2 regions of the Vibrio sp. 1288 genome follow, and region 2 is predicted to be linked to the other one. Evidence: predicted binding sites of a transcription regulator. Region 2 holds the regulator's gene; the other holds the start of a gene.

Region 1 (4,404 bases), on a different contig from region 2:
GAACGAAACATTTGTACTGACAGGCAAAGAACAATGACACCAAACACTTTCGGCAAATAGTGTGTAGGGATCCACTCAGCAATATTGGCACCAACAAAGCCACCAATGACCACACCAGGCATCAACCATTTTACGACAAACATATCGACATTGCCGAGCTTAAGGTGATTCATCGCCGATGAGCCAGACGTGACAATAATACTCGCTAACGAAGTGGCTAAGGCCATGTGCATACTCATTTCTGGAGAGATCCCAGCAAGAGGAAGCAAATACAACAAGGCAGGAACAACAATCAAACCACCACCGATACCGAGTAACCCCGCCATCACACCCACAAAAGCGCCTAGCGCCAACAATAACAAAAATAAAGAGACGGTCACGATTTCCTACTTTTTACCTGCACGGATAAAGCCCGCAAAGCCCTGTTGAATGAAGAAGTCATGCATCATTTGATGAATGTCCTCCCCATAGGACTTTGTCATTGCTTGCTCCGCTAATTTTTCTAATTCTTCTTGTTGGCTATGACGAATCAAATATTTCACCTTAGCCACATTGGAGGTGTTCATACTCAAACTGGTATACCCTAACCCAAGTAAGAGAAGAGCGCCAAATGGATCACCCGCTAGCTCACCACAAATACACACGGGCACCTGATATTTATCACACACCTCATGGATTTGCTTAAGCGCTAACAGTACCGCAGGATGCATAGATTCATAGACATCCGCTACGCGCGAATTGTTCCTATCTACCGCTAATAAATACTGAGTTAAATCGTTTGTCCCGACAGAAACAAAATCAACACGGTGAGCAATCGTTGGCAACAGATACACCATCGATGGTACTTCAATCATGACCCCAATTTGTGGGAATTGAATTCTATCATCAAGCAAAACGGCTTCGCTGTGAGCTTGATTAATCAAGCTAATGGCATCGTCTAGCTCTTTTACCCCTGACACCATTGGCAATAAGATACTTAAGTTTCCGCTTTCTGCACTCGCTCTTAACATTGCACGCAGCTGGATCAAGAAAATGTCTGGATGATCCAATGTAAAACGAATGCCACGCCAGCCTAGAAACGGATTATCTTCTTCGATGGGCAAATACGGCAAAGGTTTGTCACCACCAATATCCAAAGTACGCATCACTACTCGTTGATTCGGATAGCTGTTAAGTATTGCTTGGTATTGATGATACTGCTCATCTTCCGAAGGAAAGTGATGCTGAAGTAAAAATGCAATCTCAGTTCGGTACAACCCAACACCATCAACACCTGTGTTGATGGCAATATTACTGTCTGCACTGAGTCCCGCATTCAGCATAATTTCGATATGGTGATTATCTTGCGTAACCGCAGGGAGTGCGAGGTCCTTGTTTACCATGGCAAACAATTCAGACTCTTCGCTTACTAAGCTGCGATACTCTCGCAACAACTGGCGGTTTGGCTCTAAGAAGATCTCACCCGTATAGCCGTCGACTATCCCGAGTTTGCCATTAACCACATCCGGATTAATGTTGGCGCCCATGACTGCAGGGACCCCAAGAGCTCGAGATAAAATGGCAGCGTGAGAGTTAGCGCCTCCCTCTAATGATACGACAGCTAACAAAAACTCTTTAGGTACAGAAGCGAGCAAGGTGGCAGTGAGTTCATTCGCCACCAAAATAATGGGACGATCAATTGCAGAATTTTCTTGCTCGCTGTTGTGTAGAAAATAGAGCAGCCTTTGCCCTAACTCTCGGATATCTTGCGCTCTTTCACGCATGTATACATCCGACATTCTGGCAAATCGATTCGAGTATGACTCTACAACTTGGCGTAACGCCCAGTCTGCCCTATCTCCTTTTTCAATCTGCTTCTTCAAATCACCGCGAAGCATCGGATCATTCAGTAAGTGAGTAAACAGATCGAAGATCGCAAGCGCATCTTTGTTGATTTCACTGTCCAGCTTTTTCCGCATACGGCGAAAGTCATTTAACGCTCGCTCTATGGCCACCAGTAATGTCTCGTGCTCGCGTTCCTTATCTAACGTGGACGAAGGGAAAACATCCGATAAACTCGGCTGGGTATTGTCGAACCAAAACTCTCCAATCGCGACACCAGTAGACGCAGGCAAACCTTTTAATACCGTGGGTTTAGATGCTAACTGCCAATGCCCAAGACTCTGCGCATGTGCAATGAGCACCGCTAACTGAGCGGATAAAGTAACAAGAAACGATTCTTCCATTTCACTAAACAAGCGCGGTGTTTTTTGTTGGATCACCAACACACCTAAAACTTGTTTACGATGAATGATTGGAGTAGCTAAAAAAGAGTGGTAAATCTGTTCGCCGAGTTGAGGAAAGAATTTGAACTCGGGGTGTTTTGAGGCTTCGGCAAGGTTAAGGGGTTCAGCGCTTCGTTTTACCAACCCAACCAAGCCTTCATTGAAGTTGATATGAATACTATCACCTTCAAAAATAAGGCCTTGAGTTGCCATTAACTCAAGGCGCTGCATTTCTTCATTAGCAAGATAGATAGTACAGCACTCAGTACTAAGGGCAGCACAAGTCTCTTTCACCAATATATCGAGTGCCAGATGCACATCATCGACCCTGGAGACTTTCTCAACTATTTCCCTTAGCTGACTGAGCATGATTATCCTCTACGTTGCTTTTTTCTTTTCCCTTTCGCTTTTCTCTCTCGAAAAGGCATGGCTAAGGATGCAAATTCTTTCATCGCTCGTCGATAAACATCTCGCTTGAAAGAAACAACTTGCCTAACTGGATACCAGTAACTTACCCAGCGCCAACCATCAAATTCAGGGGATTTTCCGCGTTGCATATTAATGCGAGACTCATCGCATTCTAATCTCAGCAGAAACCATTTCTGTTTTTGGCCGATACAAACAGGCTTGGAGTCCCAACGCACCAATCGCTTTGGTAGCTTATATCTTAACCAATGACGACTTGTTGCAATGATCTTAACGTCTTTTTTCGTTAAACCGACTTCTTCGTATAACTCCCTGAACATGGCTTGTTCAGGGGTTTCACCTTCGTCAATCCCACCTTGTGGAAATTGCCATGAGTGTTGCCCGTATCGTTTAGCCCAGAAGACCTGACCATGGTTATTACATATCACAATACCAACATTAAGTCGGTAACCATCGCCATCTATCACTGGCTAACCTCTATGAATAAATTTTTTATTACCGTGATTTTTCCACATATCCCCATTACTAGCAAACTTACTGATGTGATATGAGCAAGATTTATTACCTTTTCAGCATTTTTGGATATCTTTTAATCAAACCATACCTTATCAACACAAGAGTGAGACATTGCCCACATTTATTCACCTTTTCTGTGAATAACTTTGTGAAGAATTCAATTCAAATGAGTAATTCAGTTCAATCCCATCAAATGAAAAACAAATGAATAAACAAAAAAACAAACATAAAACATTGATAAGAAAGTATTTATTTTTAAAAACAACGATAATTCGATCTTCAATTTCTTGATGATCTTTTCACCAAACTCAGATCGGTCAAAGATCCACCAACAGGCTATTTATCCACACTTACCTGCTATTCGTTTAGATGATTACAACAAAATCAACCCCAAAAATGCATTTTAACCCCTGTTTATTCATACAGACCTCGTCAGGATCTTATCTATATCTCCTCCACCTGTGGATAAGTTATGAATTGATCGTTCTTACACCGCCTCGGTGAAATCTTAAACAGTAGATTTGGTCGGAGTTTGATAAACTATATTTTTTGTAATACCACCTTGTAACTATGAAACCAGAACCACAAACAGAAGCAGAGCTATTGGAACGAGCGCATGATATGGCAGGACTCAGTTTTGCTGAGTTGGCCGCCGAGGCGAATATGATTGTTCCTGAAAACTTAAAACGTGATAAAGGTTGGGTGGGTCAATTACTCGAATGGCACTTGGGCGCTCCAGCTGGCAGTAAACCTCAACAAGATTTCGCAAAACTAGGGATCGAGTTGAAAAGTATTCCGATCAGTTACTCTGGCAAACCTTTAGAAACAACCTTTGTTTCTGTGGCCCCCCTCACTGGTGTTCATGGTCTTACATGGGAAACAAGTCATGTTCGAAACAAGCTATCTCGTGTGCTTTGGGTACCCGTAGAAGGAGAACGAGAAATCCCACTCGCTGAAAGACGTGTGGGCAGTCCACTCATTTGGTCACCAGATGAAGAAGAAGAACGGATTTTGCGAAATGACTGGGAAGAGTTAATGGAGATGATCGTCTTGGGAAGATTTGATCAAATTTCCGCCAGACACGGAGAAGCGCTGCATCTTCGCCCTAAAGCCGCAAATGCAAAAGCGCTCACCGAAGCATATAACTCAAATGGTAAGCCGATGAAAACTCTGCCCCGAGGCTTTTACCTTAGAACAC
Region 2 (18,827 bases):
AGAAGTTGCGCTCCGAGCCTTCGATGTCTTTTAGCATCTTAAGCGCTAAATCAGTGATTGGTGAGCCGACTTGGCGCCCCGTGTTTTCACCGTTAGCGATTTTAATTGCAGAGGTATTTAAGTCTTCTAGAGAGTGAAGAACGATTTCACAAAATGGACCTATCAGGCTGGCGATACCATCCACGACCGCCTCATAAGATCTTAAAATGATTTTGTCGTGCTCGGTAAACGGCATCACGTTAACGGATTCCATTTCGAGCAACATCTCCGCGTTTATTGTTTCTGTAGTTGTCATAAGCCTTCGAGCGAAAAATCAACAAATTGGTGTAAGTTTATCAGAAAATTTGAAAAGCAACCTAGCAAACTCACCAACTAGTGACCTAGAACAAAAAAGGCCCGTTAAACGGACCTTTTTCAATAACTTATCGCAGCTTATTGTTATTGCTCTGCGTTGTCGTTCTCAACTTTTAGCAGCTCAACTTCAAATACTAGCGTTGAGTTAGCAGGAATGCTTGGTGTGTCTTGGTCACCGTATGCTAGCTCTGGCGGGATAACGAATTTGAATTTAGAACCCACAGGCATTAGCTGAACACCCTCTGTCCAACCTGGGATTACACGGTTAAGTGGGAACGTTGCAGGTTCACCACGATCGTATGAGCTGTCGAACTGAGTACCGTCGATCAGAGTACCTTTGTAGTGTACTTGAACCGTATCAGTGTCTTTTGGCTTCTCACCTTCAGCTGGTGTCATTACTTGGTATAGAAGACCTGTATCTGTCTTCACTACGCCTTCTTGCTTCTCAAACTCAGCACGGAAATCATCGCCAGCTTTTTTCGCTTCAGCTGCTTTCTCAGCCGCTTGTGCTTGCATCTTTTCTGCAACACGCTTGTCTAGAGATTCTAGTGCTGCACGTGTTTCTTCTTCATTCAATTCAGCATTGCCTTTGAAGACGTCTTCGATACCTTTTAGTACCAAATCTTTGTTAAGATTAATGCCGATTTCGCTTGGCTTGTCGATGCTTGTGCTTAGGTAGTTAGCAAATGAAACACCGATTGCGTATGCCGCTTTGTCGTCGTCGGTTTTAAAGTGAACCGCTTTACCGGTTTCTGCTTGAACTTGTTCTGCTTGAGGTGCGGTTTCTGTTTTAGTTTCTTCTTTCTGACAACCTACCGCTAGCATAACTGTTGCAGCAAGTAGCGACACTTTTAAAACTGATTTCATTAAATTCTCCCAATAATGGCTCTGCCATTGGTTGTTGTGCACAAATCTTCTATGAGACTAGTGAAGACAATCGTTATACCAATATACTAGCTATATGTCTTAAGACACAAACCGGATTATTAGATGTGATGCAAAGAATTTTTCATTTATTCCTATATTTAATTGTCATCACCACGTTAAATGGTTGCTTTTTCGCCGAGCGTGAAGTGCAGCGTTGGCCGATAGAACCTCAAGGTGCGACGAGCTTCGCACTTAGCAGAGATGGACGGTTTGCTCTGCTCTATTCTCAACAACGTCATTTGATGTTGTGGGACCTAGAGCAAAATGAACAACTAGCCAATCTGGGTGAACTCGATGCCGATGCCAATGTGGTTTCCCATATCCGCATATCTGACAATGGTCGCTACGCAATTACAGCAAGCCAAATGAACTTCGCAGTTTGGGACCTAGGCTGGACGCAATCCGAAGGCCTTTGGTCTATCTCTGATGCGCTCATTCGCGACGTTGATATCACCAGTAATGGTGAACAAGTTCTGCTTGGGTTATCCAACGGTAAAGCAATTTATGTCAACTTAGTCACCGGGCGTCGCATGGAGTTCCTTGCGCATCGTGAAAAAGTCAATTCCGTGGCCATTTCTCCTAATGGGCGCTTCGCCCTAACCGGAGGTAATGACTATAAAGCGTATCTGTGGGACACCGAAACCGGACAAGTACTACGAACTTTCGAACATGAACAACGAATTGTTCGCGTGGCCCTGCAAAGAGATGGAAAATTAGCAATGACATCTGATGGCGGAAACCAAGCGATTGTTTGGGATTTAAAAACTGGACAAGAAGTCACACAGTTGAGCAGTTGGTCACGCCAATTAATTTTCTCTACCGCACGATTTTCTGACGACGGGACTCAACTAGTCACAGGAAGCCCTTCTGGCCGTGTGTCAATATGGGATACTCAAACCGGAAAACGAATGAGTGGATTTGAAGTGGAGCCCAAAAAAGACACTCGCCCTCCCCGTGCGGTCGTGTATGATGCAGCTTTTGATTCAAAACAACGCGTAATTACTGCTACTTCAGCAGGTATTGCCCAAGCTTGGCAGTTAGAGAACGGATCATGACAGAAAAAATCATTCAGCAATTGGAAGCACGCATTAATGACTTAGAATGTCAGCTTGCGTTCCAAGAACAGACTATTGAAGATCTGAACGGCGCTTTATCGCAGCAACAACTGCAAATTACCAAGATGCTCGATCAGATGAAATATGTGGTAGGTAAAGTAAAAAATATGGACTCGTCGAATTTAGCCGATCCGTCAGAAGAAACCCCACCACCGCATTATTAAAATGCAGGCTCAAATAGCATAAAGCCCAGAACATGTTCTGGGCTTTGTTGTATTAATTACTTAAGAAGGTACTCAAGAGGAAGCTATTCGTCGGCGTAGATTTTAACGCTCAGCTCGCCTTGCGTATTAATGCCTGCTCGGTACATGCCAGAACTGTTCATCGCAAAGTGCATCTCACCTTTAGCATCAATGGCAATCAAACCGCCCTCTCCGCCCATCTGTTTGAGATCACCTTGGATAATGTGTTCACAAGCCGTATGAATATCTTCTTGTAAGTAACGCATACGTGCTGCAACGTCTTCCGCAACACGTTTACGAATAAAGAACTCGCCGACACCCGTAGTGGAAACTGCCACGACGCCATTTTCGGCCACCGTACCACAACCAATAAGAGCAGAATCTCCGACTCGGTTGTATTTCTTATTCGTCACGCCACCCGTACTGGTGGCAGCGGCTAAGTTGCCTTGTTGGTCCAATGCCACCGCACCAACCGTACCGTGCTTACGGTCATCTGGGTAACGAGATTCCGACAAAGCAAACAGTCCTTTCTCACGCATAGACAGCAACTGCTCATAACGGCGATCAGTAAAGAAGTAATCTTGCTCGGTATACTCATGGCCTTGCTCAAAAGCAAACTTCTCTGCGCCCTCACCCACCAACAGCACATGATTGCTGTTTCGCATCACGTCACGAGCGAGCTCAATTGGGTTTCTGATATGACGAACACCGGCAACAGCACCTGCCGCTTGGTTTCTACCATCCATTACAGAAGCGTCCATTTCGACCATTTCGTTGTTGGTCAGCACTGAGCCTTTACCCGCATTAAAGTTAGGAGAGTCTTCCAATACTTTCACTGCCGCTACGACGGCATCTAAGGCTTCACCGCCCGTTTCTAGAATTTGATGTCCCGCTTTTACCGCAGCTTCTAAATCCGCCAAGATGGATTGTTGCAGCTCATCGCTCATCTGTTCACGCAAGATGGTGCCCGCACCACCATGAATGGCAATCGAGAAAGGTTTCGTCATCACTTTGTCCAACTGTTATTCCTTGTATGGTTGGCACTACACCTTAGATAAACAAAAAGCGCAAGTTGAAAACTCAACTTGCGCTTTTCAAAGCTTTGCTAGATAAGATTATCTAGTGAAGGAGCTTATGATTAGTGAGAACCACAGCTACCGCCGCCACAGCAGCCGCCTTCTTCTTCGTGATCGTGGTCATGATCGTGACCACCACAACAGCCACCACCTTGGTGGATGTGACCGTGTTCGATCTCTTCTGCTGTTGCTTCACGTGTAGACATAACTTCTACTTCGAAAGTTAGTGTTTGACCAGCTAACATATGGTTACCGTCAACAACCACTTCGTTGCCGTCAACTTCTGTTACTTCAACAGGGATTGGACCTTGGTCAGTGTCAGCTAGGAAGCGCATGCCCACTTCGATTTGCTCAACGCCTTGGAACACGTCCGCAGGAACGCGCTGTACTAGCGCATCGTTGTGCTCACCGTAAGCTTCTTCAGGAGCTACCGTTACTGAGAACTTGTCGCCAGCCACTTTACCTTCAAGTTCTTTTTCAAGACCTGTGATTAGGTTGTTGTGCCCGTGAAGGTAATCTAGAGGTGCTTCTGCTGTTGATTGATCAACAACGACACCGTCTTCCATCATTACTTTGTATGCAAGGCTTGCAACAACGTTCTTTTCAATTTTCATACTAACTCCAGGGAGATTAATTGACTTAACCTGAATGGGGTTAAGTACTGAGATATCTGGGTGTATTATGGGGATCAATTATCGAAGTTCAATTACTCCGGCTTAAAAATTCCGATCATTTCCTGATCTGAGTGTTTATTTTTCTCTACAGATTGTGGTTTACGCTGCTCTGTAAACTCACACTCGACACACTCAACTAATTCGATGTTATTTTCAATCCACCAGCGCAGGGTATCTTGCTGGCTGCAATTTGGGCAGCTAGCGCCGGCAATAAAACGTTTCTTGATTTTCACGCTATTTCCTTAGCTTGAGTCTTGGCTCAAGTACTACTTCCAATGATTAGGTGACTGATGGTCGCTCTCCATTTCACGACCAAATATTTCTTCTAGCTCTTTGCGGGCCTCTTTCGCTCTTTGAGCTAATTTCTTATCTTCATTGTGTTGAGGCAATAAGTCCTTAAGCATAGCATTATCTAACTTGCGAAAATGTGCTTCTGCCCGCTTTGCTTGATAAGGATGCATACCCAGTTCTACGAGCGCTTGGCGACCGAGATCTAGCGCCCCTAAAAATGTTTCACGAGAGTAATTCTCTACACCATGACTCATTAACTGGTAAGCCTCGACACGGCTTCTTGCTCGGGCTAACAACTTAAGTTTCGGGAAGTGCACGCGACAAATGTCCACGATGGCCATCACCTCATCAGGTGAATCAGTACAAATAATCAATGCTTCCGCTTTATCAGCGCCAGCAGCCCTCAATAGGTCAATTTGTGTAGCATCGCCATAAAACACTTTGTAACCATACTTACGTAATAGGTGGATTTGGCTGGCATCACTTTCTAATACTGTCACTTTGATTTTATTGGCATACATTAAACGTCCGACGATCTGACCGAAACGTCCAAAGCCTGCAATGATAACGCGTGGTCGGCGATCCACGACTTTCGTGGTCATGCCCTCTTCTTCTTGATTCAGGGTATGAGCAAACCACTTCTTTTGTCCCATCAGCAAAAGAGGAGTCGTCACCATGGATAGACTGACCACCACCAACAGAAACGCCACTTGCTCTTTGGACAAAATGCCCTCTTGGCTCGCCGCGGTAAATATGACAAAGGCAAACTCACCGCCTTGGCTCAAAATTGCAGCCATACGGCTTCTCGCTTTGGCTCCGACACGGGCAGCTCTCGCCAATGCATACAAAACCAAACCCTTAACCACGACCAAAGCCACCACCGCACCGAGAATCTCTAAAGGGTGTAATGCCAATAACCCCAAGTTTACCGCCATGCCCACCGCAATAAAGAATAACCCCAACAACAGACCTTTAAATGGCTCGATAGCGATTTCCAGCTCATGGCGATACTCACTCTCTGCCAGCAAAACGCCTGCTAAAAAAGTCCCCAATGCCATCGAAAGGCCAAGCTTTTGCATCACGACCGAAATGCCAAGCACGACTAAAAGTGCAGCAACGGTAAAGAGCTCACGAACGCCGCTCATCACGACAAAACGAAATAGCGGACGTAGTAAAAAGTGACCTCCAATCAACAGTGCTACCACACTGCCTAAAATAGTGAAGACATCCAACCAACTTCCACCACTATTATGCCCGCCTGCTAGCAAGGGCAACATCGCCAGCATCGGGATCACTGCAATATCTTGAAAGAGCAGCACCGCAAAACCAGATTGCCCCGTTTCGGTACCATTAAGCCCTTGCTCTTCAATGACTTTAAGCGCAATCGCCGTCGAGGACAGCGCCAACCCCATCCCGATCACCAAACTCACTTGCATGCTTACGCCAAACATACTGACGACACTACCAATCACGGCGGTCGTGACCACAACCTGCGCACCGCCTAAACCTAAAATCGGCCCTCGCATCTGCCACAATTTTTTAGGGTTTAATTCCAGCCCTATCAAAAACAGTAACAACACAACCCCAAGCTCGGCAAAATGCAAAATGGCATCAACGTCGCTAATTAAGCCAAGCCCCCATGGGCCAATCAACACACCAGCGAGTAAATAACCTAAAACCGAGCCAAGCCCAAGGCGCTGAGCAATCGGCACCGCAATAACCGCAGCCGAAAGAAAGACCACACTGCTTTGAAGAAACTCACTGGTGATCGCCATACTGACCTCCTCGATCTGCCGCTTGCCAGTTTTCAAGTGGGTTACTCAGCCATCCACGGTATAACTCGGCATGTTCGTAGCGTTCAATATCCGAAACATTTCTTGACCAATACAACACCAGAGGTTCAATCCAGTGCATTTGGCATAGGGCTGCCGTCAGTTCAAACGGTTGCAAGATTTGCTCAAGTGGGTATTTGTTGTACCCCTTCGCGCTGAAGGCTTCTTCTTTACCACCTGTTGTAATGACACTGCGCCAGTATTTTCCTTCTAGCGCCGCACCTCCGCCAAACGCAAAGCCTTTACCTAAAACTCGGTCTAGCCACTCTTTTAATAGGGCTGGACATGAATACATATAAAGTGGGTGGTGAAATACAATCACATCGTGAGCGAGCAACAACTCATGTTCGTAATTCACATCAATAAAGAAATCGGGGTAAACACCGTAAAGATCGTGCACAGTGACGTGATCAAGCGACTGAGCTTTTTTTATCATCACTTGATTGGCAATCGAGTTATGTGGCTCTGGATGAGCATAAATGACCAGAACTTTTGGGAGAATAGACGGTGCAACAGCCAAATGGTCGTCCTTGTGGTTATTTTTATCCGTTATCAAATTGTTATACTTTTTTGTACAGCATAATGCAATTAAAGCGAATCAATCGACTTTTCCGGCCAATACCCCTACTATTCACCGCTAGATATATACCCAAGTGGCTTTAAAAACGATTGAAACCACTTCGCTATGTAACCAAGCAACGCGCACTGCGCAAAGTGAATGAAAACTTTATGATTACCTTCTCTGATATTCAGTTACTGCGTGGCGGTAAACCTCTTTTAGACCAAGCTTCTGCGACTATTCACCCTGGCGATAAAGTCGGTCTTGTGGGCAAAAACGGCTGCGGTAAATCAACGCTGTTTGCCCTACTGAAAGATGAACTGTCAATTGATGCTGGCTCATTTAGCCAACCTCAACACTGGGAGTTGGCCTGGGTCGCACAGGAAACGCCTGCGCTAGAGCGCACTGCACTGGAATACGTCATTGATGGTGATCGCGAGTACCGCGCTCTCGAAAAGCAGTTAGCTGAAGCAGAAACACAAGACAACGGAACCCTAGTTGCCGAGATACACGGTAAAATTGAAACCATTGGTGGTTACAGCATTCGCGCTCGCGCGGCAGAACTGCTCGATGGTTTAGGGTTCAGCCAAGAGCAAATGAGTTGGAGTTTGACTCAATTCTCAGGTGGTTGGCGTATGCGCCTTAACTTAGCCCAGGCGCTATTGTGCCGTTCTGACTTATTGCTACTCGATGAGCCAACCAACCACTTGGACTTAGACGCAGTGATGTGGCTTGAACGTTGGCTACAAAACTACCCAGGCACACTGATCCTGATCTCGCACGACCGTGACTTCTTGGATCCGATCGTTGGTCGCATCATTCACATCGAGAATCAGCAGCTGAACGAATACACGGGTAACTACTCGTCATTCGAAAACCAACGTGCACAAAAAATGGTGTTACAACAAGCGATGTTTGAAAAGCAACAGAAGCAGATGTCGCACATGCAAAGCTACATCGACCGCTTCCGTTACAAAGCATCAAAAGCACGCCAAGCCCAAAGCCGTATCAAAGCTTTGGAGCGCATGGAAAAAGTACTGCCAGCTCAATTCGATAACCCATTTAGCTTTCAATTCCGTGAGCCAGCTGCGCTGCCAAACCCAATCATGATGATGGATGAAGTATCTGCAGGTTACGGTGACAACCTCATCTTAGAGAAGATCCGCTTGAACTTGGTTCCTGGCAGTCGTATTGGTCTACTCGGCCGTAATGGTGCGGGTAAATCGACCTTAATCAAGCTGCTCTCTGGTGAACTTAACGCGCAAGGTGGTGACCTAACTTACTCACAAGGCGTGAAAATTGGTTACTTCGCTCAGCACCAGTTAGAAACGCTTCATCCTGAAGAAACGCCGCTGCAACACATGATGCAAATCGCACCCGATCAAACCGAACAGCAGCTACGTGATTACCTAGGTAGCTTTGGCTTCCAAGGTGACAAAGCACTAGAAAAAGTTGCGCCGTTTTCTGGTGGCGAAAAAGCCCGTTTGGTGTTGGCTTTAATTGTGTGGCAAAAGCCAAACCTGTTGCTACTTGATGAACCGACCAACCACTTAGACTTGGACATGCGCCAAGCACTTACGATGGCACTGCAAACATTCGAAGGTGCGATGGTGATTGTTTCGCACGACCGCTATTTACTGCGCGCTACGACCGATGACTTGTATTTAGTGCATGATCGACAAGTTGCTCCGTTCGACGGTGATTTAAATGACTATTATAAATGGTTAACCGAACAACAAAGAGCGGAACGCAAAGAAGCGCAGGCTGCGCAGCCAAGCAAAGATACGGCCAACAGCGCAGCTGCGAAGAAAGAGCAAAAACGTCGCGATGCAGAGTTTCGAAAACAGACAGCGCCAATTCGCAAAACGCTGACACAACTAGAAAATAAAATGGATAAGTTAGGTGCTGCACTGGCCGAAGCTGAAGAACAATTGGCGGACAACTCACTGTATGCGGCCGAAAATAAAGCTAAACTTAACCAAGTGCTGGCACTTCAAGCTTCTAGTAAGGCTGAGCTCGAAGAAATTGAAATGGAATGGATGTCTGCTCAAGAAACGTTGGAGCAGATGGAGCTAGAGTTTAATCAATGAGTAATCAACACGCTGAATACACACTCACCCTAGAACACCTTTGGCAGTTTAGTCTGCAGTTTTATGGTGTGCGAGAAGTGAAAGAGGCGTGCTTATCATTGCAAAACAACTACCACGGTAACGTGAACCTACTCCTGCTGCTCAGATGGCTCGATGAGCAGCAACTCATTTTCCAAGAAAAAGACTGGCCCTTGGTGCAAGACTGTCTAGGTAGAAGCGAAACTTTACTTCACTCCTTTCGCGACCTTCGTCGCCACCTTAAGTCTCAAGTCAATGACGCTTTGTATCGTGAGACCTTGCAGTTTGAGCTGCAACTAGAAAAGCAGCAACAAGCGGATTTGGTGGACTGCATTAACTCACTTGCACTACTCAAAAATGATGGTGACCCACTGACGTTGAGATACTGTCGTCAACTCGGTGGGGAGCATTTGCAGCAAGCCTTTGCTATGCCGGTGCCAAACATTCAACCACCAAAACGCCCATAAATCTGTAGAATACCTATAATCTTTATAAAGGATTATATTAATAAGTTCTTCAACGGACACCGAAGGACCGCATAAGAGCAGTTAGGTATGACACAATTTTTCGCAGCCGCCGGGATCAAAAACCCGCATCTCCAAACGCTTTTGCCGCGTTTTATTCGCAAAAAAGCGTTGTTTACGCCGATTTGGCAAACCCTCGATACATCCGATGGCGACTTTCTCGATCTCGCGTGGAGCGAGGACCCAACCCAAGAGCCTGCACAAAAAAAGCCGATTTTTGTTTTATTTCATGGGTTAGAGGGGTGCTTCTATAGCCCTTATGCCAATGGGTTAATGAATGCATTTGCTCAATCTGGATGGCTGTCGGTGATGATGCATTTTCGTGGCTGCAGCGGTAAACCAAACAAAAAAGCACGAGCTTACCATTCGGGTGAAGTGACGGATGCTCGTTACTTCCTAGAGCACCTTGAACAACGTTTTCCTGATAATCCCAAAGTTGCAGTTGGTATTTCTCTTGGCGGTAACATGTTGGCGAATTATTTAGCCCAATATAAAGACCACCCTATTTTGAATGCAGCGACTATTATCTCTGCGCCTTTAGACCTAGCGGCGTGTGCGAACCGTATTGAACAAGGCTTTTCGAAAGTGTATCGCCGTTATCTGCTTTCTTCACTGAAACGTAACGCGTTACAAAAGCATCATCTATTGCACGGCGAGCTTGCGCTGTCCTACAACTCAATAAAACGTGTCACACGATTGTATGAATTCGATGATTTGATCACGGCACCACTGCACGGCTTTAAAGACGCACAAGATTATTACGACCAATGCTCTGGCTTAAGTAAACTACAGCAAATCACGCTACCGACACTGATCATTCACGCCAAAGACGATCCATTCATGACCGACGATGTGATCCCGAAATTTGTTCTGCCAGATAACATTGATTACCGTCTCTTTGAGCACGGTGGCCATGTTGGCTTCCTGACAGGAACGGCGTTAAAACCTAAGTTTTGGTTGGAGGAAGCGCTGCCTGCGTATTACGAAAGTATCGCCGCAGATTACCTTTCTGCTGTATCCAAGCAACGAACGCAGTAAACTAGCCGCTCATCATAAAAGTTAGAGGTATTTATGATCATTCCATGGCAAGACATTGCGCCGGAAACATTGGAAAACTTAATTCGTGAATTCGTCTTACGCGAAGGAACGGATTACGGAACCGTCGAGGTTTCTTTGCAAGACAAAATTGATCAAGTTAAAGCTCAATTGGAAAAAGGTGAAGCGGTTATCGTGTTCTCTGAGCTACACGAAACCGTCGATATTCAACATAAAACAAAATTTTAGACCCTTCACATTTTACCGTATCCCACTCGATGACAAGGTATTGTTACGTGCTATAGTGGGATATCGACCGTGCAGTAGTAACTCTACTGCACATTACAGGTAAGTAATTTTCGACAAGGTTTGTCATGTCAGCTAAACACCCAATTATTGCGGTTACTGGTTCGTCCGGTGCCGGCACGACCACTACATCTGAAGCCTTCCGTAAAATGTTCAATATGATGAACGTTAAACCCGCATGGGTTGAAGGCGATAGCTTCCATCGCTTTACTCGCCCAGAAATGGACATCGAAATTCGCAAAGCCCGCGAGCAAGGTCGACACATTAGCTACTTTGGCCCACAAGCTAATGACTTCCCGGGATTAGAAGAGTTTTTCCGTAAGTTCGGGCATGACGGCACTGGCAGCGTGCGCCGTTATCTGCACACGTTTGACGAAGCGGTTCCCTACAATCAAATGCCAGGCACGTTTACACCGTGGCAAGACTTACCCGAAAACAGCGACGTGCTGTTTTATGAAGGGTTACATGGTGGCGTGGTCGATGGCGATGTTAATGTTGCTCAACATGTGGATTTCTTAATTGGCATGGTGCCGATTGTGAACTTAGAGTGGATACAAAAATTCGTACGTGACACTCGCGATCGCGGCCATTCGCGTGAAGCGGTAATGGACTCAATCGTGCGATCCATGGACGATTACCTCAACTATATCACTCCGCAGTTTTCTCGTACTCACATCAACTTCCAGCGCGTACCGACCGTTGATACTTCCAACCCACTTAATGCAAAAGGCATCCCTAGTTTGGATGAGAGTTTTGTGGTGATTCGCCTACGCGGTATCAAGAATGTCGACTTCCCATATCTGCTGGCCATGATTGATGGCTCATTCATGTCACGCCACAACACGATTGTCGTACCCGGCGGTAAGATGAGCTTTGCAATGGAGCTCATAGTTCGGCCTATCCTACAACAGCTCATCGAAACAGGGAAAATTGGCTAAAAACCTGCCTGCGAAGATGTTTACTTTTCATACCGTGATCATGTGCACAGTTTTGCTTACAAAATCTCAATCATGGCACGATTAAAATCAAGAAATCGTTTTCGAAAAAGGATACTATTTCTTACCGAAACACAAGAGAGCTTGCAGCATATAAAAAGTGCTCTTATTCTAGTAGGCCTAATTCAGGCTTAGCTAAAATATGGATAGCGCAAGCGTACCCTGCAGAGGAAGTGAGATATTATGGTTCTAGGTAAACCTCAAACCGACCCAACATTAGAGTGGTTTCTTTCACACTGTCATATTCATAAGTACCCTTCAAAGAGCACGCTAATTCACGCGGGCGAAAAGGCAGAAACTTTGTACTACATCGTTAAAGGTTCTGTTGCGGTTCTTATCAAAGACGAAGAAGGTAAGGAGATGATCCTTTCTTACCTAAACCAAGGAGACTTTATTGGTGAACTTGGTCTATTCGAGGAAGACCAAGAGCGCACAGCTTGGGTTCGTGCTAAATCTCCTTGTGAAGTTGCTGAAATTTCTTTCAAGAAGTTCCGTCAGCTTATCCAAGTAAACCCAGACATCCTAATGCGTCTTTCTGCGCAGATGGCTCGTCGTCTTCAAGTAACTAGCCAAAAAGTGGGTGACCTGGCGTTCCTAGACGTAACTGGTCGTATCGCTCAGACGCTTCTGAACCTTGCAAAACAACCAGACGCAATGACTCACCCAGACGGCATGCAAATCAAGATCACTCGTCAAGAAATCGGTCAAATTGTTGGCTGTTCTCGTGAGACAGTAGGTCGTATTTTGAAGATGCTAGAAGAGCAGAACCTAATCTCTGCTCACGGTAAAACCATCGTGGTTTACGGTACTCGTTAATCTCAAACTAGAGTGACACGAACAAAATTATAAAAGCCACCAATGGCAACATTGGTGGCTTTTTATTTACTCATGACCAAATAAGATAGGGTGCAGCGAACACTAATGAGTAAGCTTAACAGGTTAACCCTAAAACTTAGCCATTCGTACTTTCAAAGATTTTGTCAGCTGAAGCGGCCACGAAACCTGGGTACAAATCACCATTTTCCATCGGATAGCGCTTAGCAAATTCATAAAACCCGCCAGGGATAATTTCAGTGCCTTCGCTAAAACGAACCGCTACTTTATCTGCCATGGTCGATGACTGCTCTAGCAACACCTCAGGAGTGCCCTTCACTTCACCACCATTTTCATTAATGGTAAACCCAGCGGTACGCAGATGATCGTTTACCTGCTTCACTTCTTCATATTCATTGAGTTGGTTAACGCTCACCGTGAAGTGGTTTGCTCCGTAACCATGCGCCGCAAGCCAAGATGCGTACTCACTTTCTTTAGCCAACGTTTGGTAATCAGCAAAGCTTAAATCCCACAAGCGTCCACCATGTAAGAATGCGCTATCGTTCAGCTTGTCAGCATCGACTTGTGCCACCAAATTTTTCACAATCTCTTGTAGCTCAGGCGAGCACTCTTCAACTTTTAGCTCACTAATAAATACTTTAGGTTGCTTCGGATCTGGGTGCTCATAGTGCTTAGCAACCAGCTTTTTGCTTTCGAAAACGTAATCACCACACGCCTTGTAACCAATAGCTACAAATGGCTTAGCTAGAGTTTCAATACCAAGAGGCGCGATATTGAAGGTACGTAAAGCTATATGATCATTAATCAGAGGCTCATCTTCTTGAAGCAGCTGATGCACTTTAGCCGCCGAAGGGCAAAGACGTTGAATGTAATCTTGCCATAGCGATTCAAATAACACATCGGGCGTCATAACGACTCCTTGTTACGAGATGTAGAGTTTAAAGGTAAGCGGAAGTTGGCTGCTCGTTCACAACAAAAGTTGTCCAGAATAATGAACGAGCAACCATCAACCTGTGACGGTAAATGCCAGTCAGTCAACACGCTTTTCCGAGTCTTTGCTCACTTTTCGTGTTCTGCCAACGATCACTACAACCCATACCTAAATGATGCGCCGGCAAGGTGAGCCGCAATGCATAGTTGCGACTCTATTATTAAAACTTATAGCACTACACCTGGACTCAATGTTGCAGGCAAGACAGTTTCTTGACCTTCCATTGATGCCATTGGGTACGCACAGTAATCTGCTGCGTAGTAAGCGCTTGGGCGCAAGTTACCCGACGCCCCCGGACCACCAAATGGCGCATCACCGCTTGCACCAGTAAGCTGGCGGTTACGGTTCACGATTCCTGCACGAATGTGGTCAACGAAGTATTCCCATTCTTGGTCGTCGGTTGAAACCAAACCAGCAGATAAGCCAAAGCGCGTATCGTTTGCTAGCGCCACGGCTTTGTCTAATCCTTCGTAGCGCACCACTTGCAGAAGTGGGCCGAAGTATTCTTCATCTGGTAACTCAGCAATGTTCGTTACATCAATGATACCAGGAGAAACAAACGCCGCCTCTCCTGCTTTCGCTTCAATCAAGCTTTCACCGCCAAGAGACTGTAGATTAGCTTGTGCATCAAGAATAAACTTGGCTGCCGCGACCGAAATTTGCGGTCCCATAAATGGCGCAGGTTCTGCAAATGGTTGGTCTACGCGAATATTGCGTGTCGCTTCAACGAGTTTGGTGATAAGCGCATCGCCTTTTTCACCCAATGGCACATACAAACGACGAGCACACGTACAACGCTGCCCAGCACTGATAAACGCTGACTGGATGATGGTGTAAACCGTGGCATCCAAATCACCATATTTATCAGAGATCACCATCGGGTTATTACCACCCATTTCTAGTGCGAGCATCTTGCCTGGTTGACCCGCAAATTGACGGTGTAATACATGCCCCGTATTCGCGCTACCCGTAAACAGTACGCCATCAATGCCTTTTGCGTCAGCTAGGGCGATACCAGTTTCTTTCGCGCCTTGAACAAGGTTAATCACGCCTTTCGGCAGACCGGCTTCTTCCCATAGCTTCATCGCCAATTCACCCGTCCATGGCGTTTGCTCAGACGGTTTGAAGACTACCGTGTTACCAGCCAGTAGCGCAGGCACAATGTGACCATTTGGTAGGTGGCCTGGGAAGTTGTAAGGACCAAACACCGCCATCACGCCCAATGGGCGGTGGCGCAATACGATTTGGTTGCCTGCTGCTTCACGGCTCGCCTCACCAGTGCGGTCATGATAAGCGCGAATCGAAATGGCAATTTTACCTGCCATGGCTGCTGCTTCAGTGCGCGTTTCCCAAATCGGCTTACCGGTTTCTTTGGCAATCACTTCGGCGATTTTTTCGCTGTTCTCTTTTACTTTCTCCGCAAAAGCCAACACGATTGCCTCACGCTCTGAAAATGGACGCTTTTTCCAGTCAATAAACGCTTCACGCGCTGCAGATACCGCCTGGTTCACCTGCTCTGCCGTTGCACCTTTGCCTTGCCAGATCACTTCTTGGTTGTACGGCGACAGAGACGTAAATGCTTCACCCTGACCTTGTACCCATTCACCTGCAATCCAATGTGTCATTGTTTCTATCCTTAAATTCTGTCGTCTGTTACTGCGGAAGAAGGCGAACGAAATCCCCTTCTTCAACCGAAAGTGCATCCGCAACGTCTGGTGCGATCATTACGCTTTGTGTTTCTGCGTCATACGCCGCTTTAGTGACTGTCGCACGGAAGTTCTCGAAAGATGAATTACACATCAAGAAGTCTTGTGTGCTGGAATGTCCAGAGATTTTGACTTGCGCGCGGAATGAATGACGTACCGACTCAATATTACGCAGATCACACTCAACCGTTGGGCCACCATCGAAGATGTCGACGTAGCCTCGGTTGGTAAAACCTTCACGCTCAAGCAGCTTCAGCGCTGGACGCGTGTTGTCATGTACTTGACCAATCACGGCTTGCGCTTCTGGGCTGAGCAGGTTGATGTAAATAGGCAGTTTCGGCATCAAGTCGGCGATAAAGCCTTTCTTGCCGATGCCTGTCAGGTAATCTGCAAGCGTGAAATCGATAGAGAAGAAATGCTCTTGAAGCCATTGCCAGAATGGTGAATTACCCTCGTCGTCTGAAACGCCACGCATCTCCGCAAAGATCGTTTCAGAGAAGCGCTCTGGGTGCTCTGCCATCATTAGGAAACGACACTTCGACATTAGACGACCATTCAGACCTTGGCGGAATTTCTCACGCAAGAACAAGGTACAAATTTCGCTGTTACCCGTGTAGTTATTACCAAAAGTAAGCAGTTTAACGACGTTGTTAACGCCAAGCTTTGGCGACGAGTGCACGACTTTACTAATGTGATATGAGTAAAATGGGACATCCCAGCCGATAGATGCTTCGATTCCGGTGGTACCCGCAACCTCACCCGTTTCAGAGTCAAAGCCAACCATCAGGTAGCCTTCATCGCCTGGTTCTGCCACATCTGGCTTACCAAAGCTGTACTCTGAATGTTTGATTCGATTGGTTAACAGTTCTTCGTTAACCGGTAGAGATGTAAATCCGTGACCAGACTCCACCGCACAAGTGTGCAGTGCGTCGTAATCCGACATCGCGATAGGGCGAACTACTAGCATCAATACTCCCTCCAGATGCAAGAAGATCCTAACTATATTGTAGGAACAATTCCCCCATCAGAGATCCTTGACGGGGGTGTCTGCGTTGACGTTTAAACTGATATCGCGCTTAAACTAAAGTCGCGATCGCTTTATCCAGTTTCGCCAAGCCTTCTTCAATTTCTTGTTGTGTGATAACGAGTGATGGTGTGAAACGTACGACATTGGCACCCGCAACCAATACCATGAGACCTTGTTTACCTGCAGCAACCAGCACGTCACGCGCACGGCCTTGCCATTCTTCATTTAGTGCAGCGCCAAGTAATAGGCCTTGACCGCGCACTTCTGAGAAGATGTTGTACTTCGCGTTGATCTTCTCTAGACCTTCACGGAACAATGCTTCGCGTTCTAGCACACCAGCCAACACCTCTGGCTTAGTAACTTCATTTACAACCGCTTCTGCAACCGCACACGCTAGTGGGTTACCGCCATATGTAGAACCGTGAGTGCCCACTTTCATGTGCTCTGCCAATTTTGCTGTCGTTAGCATTGCACCGATTGGGAAACCGCCACCAAGTGATTTCGCAGTACTTAGAATATCTGGCGTGATACCTAAACCTTGGTAAGCGTAGAAGTTACCTGTACGGCCATTACCAGTTTGCACTTCATCGAAGATCAGTAAGGCGTTGTGTTTGTCACACAGCTCGCGAACCGCTTGAGCGAACTCAGGCGTTGGTGGCACGATGCCGCCTTCACCTTGTAGTGGCTCCATCATGACCGCACAAGTACGATCAGACATGTGCGCTTGTAAAGCTTCGATATCGTTGTAAGGAAGGTGTGTCACGTCGCCTGGCTTAGGACCGAAACCGTCAGAGTATGCAGCTTGGCCACCAACCGTTACGGTAAAGAATGTACGACCGTGGAAACCTTGTTTGAATGCAATGATTTCAGACTTCTCAGTGCCATGAACGTCTGCTGCATAACGACGTGCCAGCTTCAAAGCGGCTTCGTTTGCTTCTGCGCCAGAGTTAGCAAAGAACACTCGCTCAGCAAAACTCACTTCTGTTAGCTTTTTCGCCAGACGAAGGGCTGGTTCGTTCGTCATAACGTTACTTAAGTGCCAAAGCTTGTTAGCTTGCTCTGTTAGTGCGTCTACCATTACTGGATGACAATGGCCAAGACAGCTCACTGCAATACCACCAGCAAAGTCGATGTATTCATTACCTTCCTGATCCCAAACACGTGAACCTTCACCTTTAACAGGGATCATTTCCATCGGGTTATAGCAAGGTACCATTACCTCATCGAATAAACCGCGCTCTACTTTAATTTCCGTTGTCATTGCACATTCCTTCTTGATACCGCATGCGTAGCAGATAAGCGAATTTAACCGGCTCTCTTTGCCAGCAAATAATGTTTTGCATTTAAGCTATTGCGGCATTGTATTTACATTTAATTAACCATTTCAATAGTGATTTATTCTTTTCGTTCTCGAAAGCAACTTCCATTAATCACTGCTTATGACTATTTATGCATCAAGAAAGTAAAATAGAGAAGTGATTTTTTATAAATGTTATGTAATACAGGGGATAGAAGGTTTAAAAAGACATGAATAGACAAAGAGACTCGAGAGAATCGCATAGTTTTGCAATCCGCTCACCTCAGCAAAAAGATGAATGATTTGTTAAGAAAAGTGATCGCGATCAGATCGCTTTGCGTGCTAAAAAGTTCGCAAGCAACTCGTGACCTTGCTCAGTTTTGATTGATTCTGGGTGGAACTGCACCGCATCAATTGGCAAGGCTTTATGTTGGTAACCCATTATTTCATCCATGCTTCCGTCCGGCAGTTCTGTCCATGCAGTCAGTTCAAACACGTCGGGTAAAGTACCGTTTTTCACCACAAGAGAGTGATAACGGGTTACCGTGAGTGGGTTATTCAGATTTTTAAACACACTGCGACCGTTGTGACGAATTGGTGAGGTCTTGCCGTGCATCACTTGTCGAGCACGTACCACTTCCCCTCCAAACACTTGTGCAATCGCCTGATGACCAAGACAAACTCCTAGGATCGGCAACTTACCAGCGAAGTGTTCTATCGCTTTCAGTGAAATACCTGCTTCGTTCGGCGTACATGGCCCTGGCGAGATCACCAAATGAGTTGGGTTGAGCGCCTCAATGCCTTGGATATCGATTTCATCGTTACGCACCACCTTTACGTCTGCACCAAGCTCGCAGAAGTATTGGTAAAGGTTGTAGGTAAAAGAGTCGTAGTTATCGATGATCAACAACATAAAGGGTCGGTTGCTCCAATCCGTTTTGGCAATGCTTACGTAGTGAATCGCCACGTTCGTGACAATCAAGGGCGGTATTTT

The links. The regulator CRP, encoded in region 2, controls carbon source genes, mostly activating them, when cyclic AMP is high. The targets are predictions, from matches to a motif close to TGTGANNNNNNTCACA.
Region 1: the regulator CRP is predicted to act here: its motif matches at 3,311-3,326, upstream of rppH (RNA pyrophosphohydrolase).

What each region holds. Positions count from the first base shown of each region.
Region 1 covers NZ_JAWPOX010000001.1:42,631-47,034, forward strand. Annotated here, with positions in the region: gene R8O11_RS00190 (sulfite exporter TauE/SafE family protein) at 1-380, opposite strand, end outside; gene ptsP (phosphoenolpyruvate--protein phosphotransferase) at 387-2,633, opposite strand; gene rppH (RNA pyrophosphohydrolase) at 2,636-3,157, opposite strand; gene mutH (DNA mismatch repair endonuclease MutH) at 3,777-4,404, shown strand, end outside.
Region 2 covers NZ_JAWPOX010000043.1:4,987-23,813, forward strand. Annotated here, with positions in the region: gene R8O11_RS21875 (transcriptional regulator) at 1-295, opposite strand, end outside; gene fkpA (FKBP-type peptidyl-prolyl cis-trans isomerase) at 439-1,221, opposite strand; gene R8O11_RS21885 (WD40 repeat domain-containing protein) at 1,350-2,336, shown strand; gene R8O11_RS21890 (SlyX family protein) at 2,333-2,560, shown strand; gene R8O11_RS21895 (isoaspartyl peptidase/L-asparaginase family protein) at 2,644-3,585, opposite strand; gene slyD (peptidylprolyl isomerase) at 3,717-4,268, opposite strand; gene R8O11_RS21905 (YheV family putative zinc ribbon protein) at 4,361-4,561, opposite strand; gene kefB (glutathione-regulated potassium-efflux system protein KefB) at 4,595-6,394, opposite strand; gene kefG (glutathione-regulated potassium-efflux system ancillary protein KefG) at 6,378-6,971, opposite strand; gene R8O11_RS21920 (ABC transporter ATP-binding protein) at 7,181-9,100, shown strand; gene R8O11_RS21925 (TIGR02444 family protein) at 9,097-9,585, shown strand; gene R8O11_RS21930 (hydrolase) at 9,673-10,680, shown strand; gene R8O11_RS21935 (YheU family protein) at 10,714-10,926, shown strand; gene R8O11_RS21940 (phosphoribulokinase) at 11,052-11,921, shown strand; gene crp (cAMP-activated global transcriptional regulator CRP) at 12,162-12,794, shown strand; gene R8O11_RS21950 (DUF1338 domain-containing protein) at 12,931-13,722, opposite strand; gene astD (succinylglutamate-semialdehyde dehydrogenase) at 13,971-15,428, opposite strand; gene astA (arginine N-succinyltransferase) at 15,457-16,476, opposite strand; gene R8O11_RS21965 (aspartate aminotransferase family protein) at 16,586-17,797, opposite strand; gene R8O11_RS21970 (aminodeoxychorismate/anthranilate synthase component II) at 18,159-18,746, opposite strand.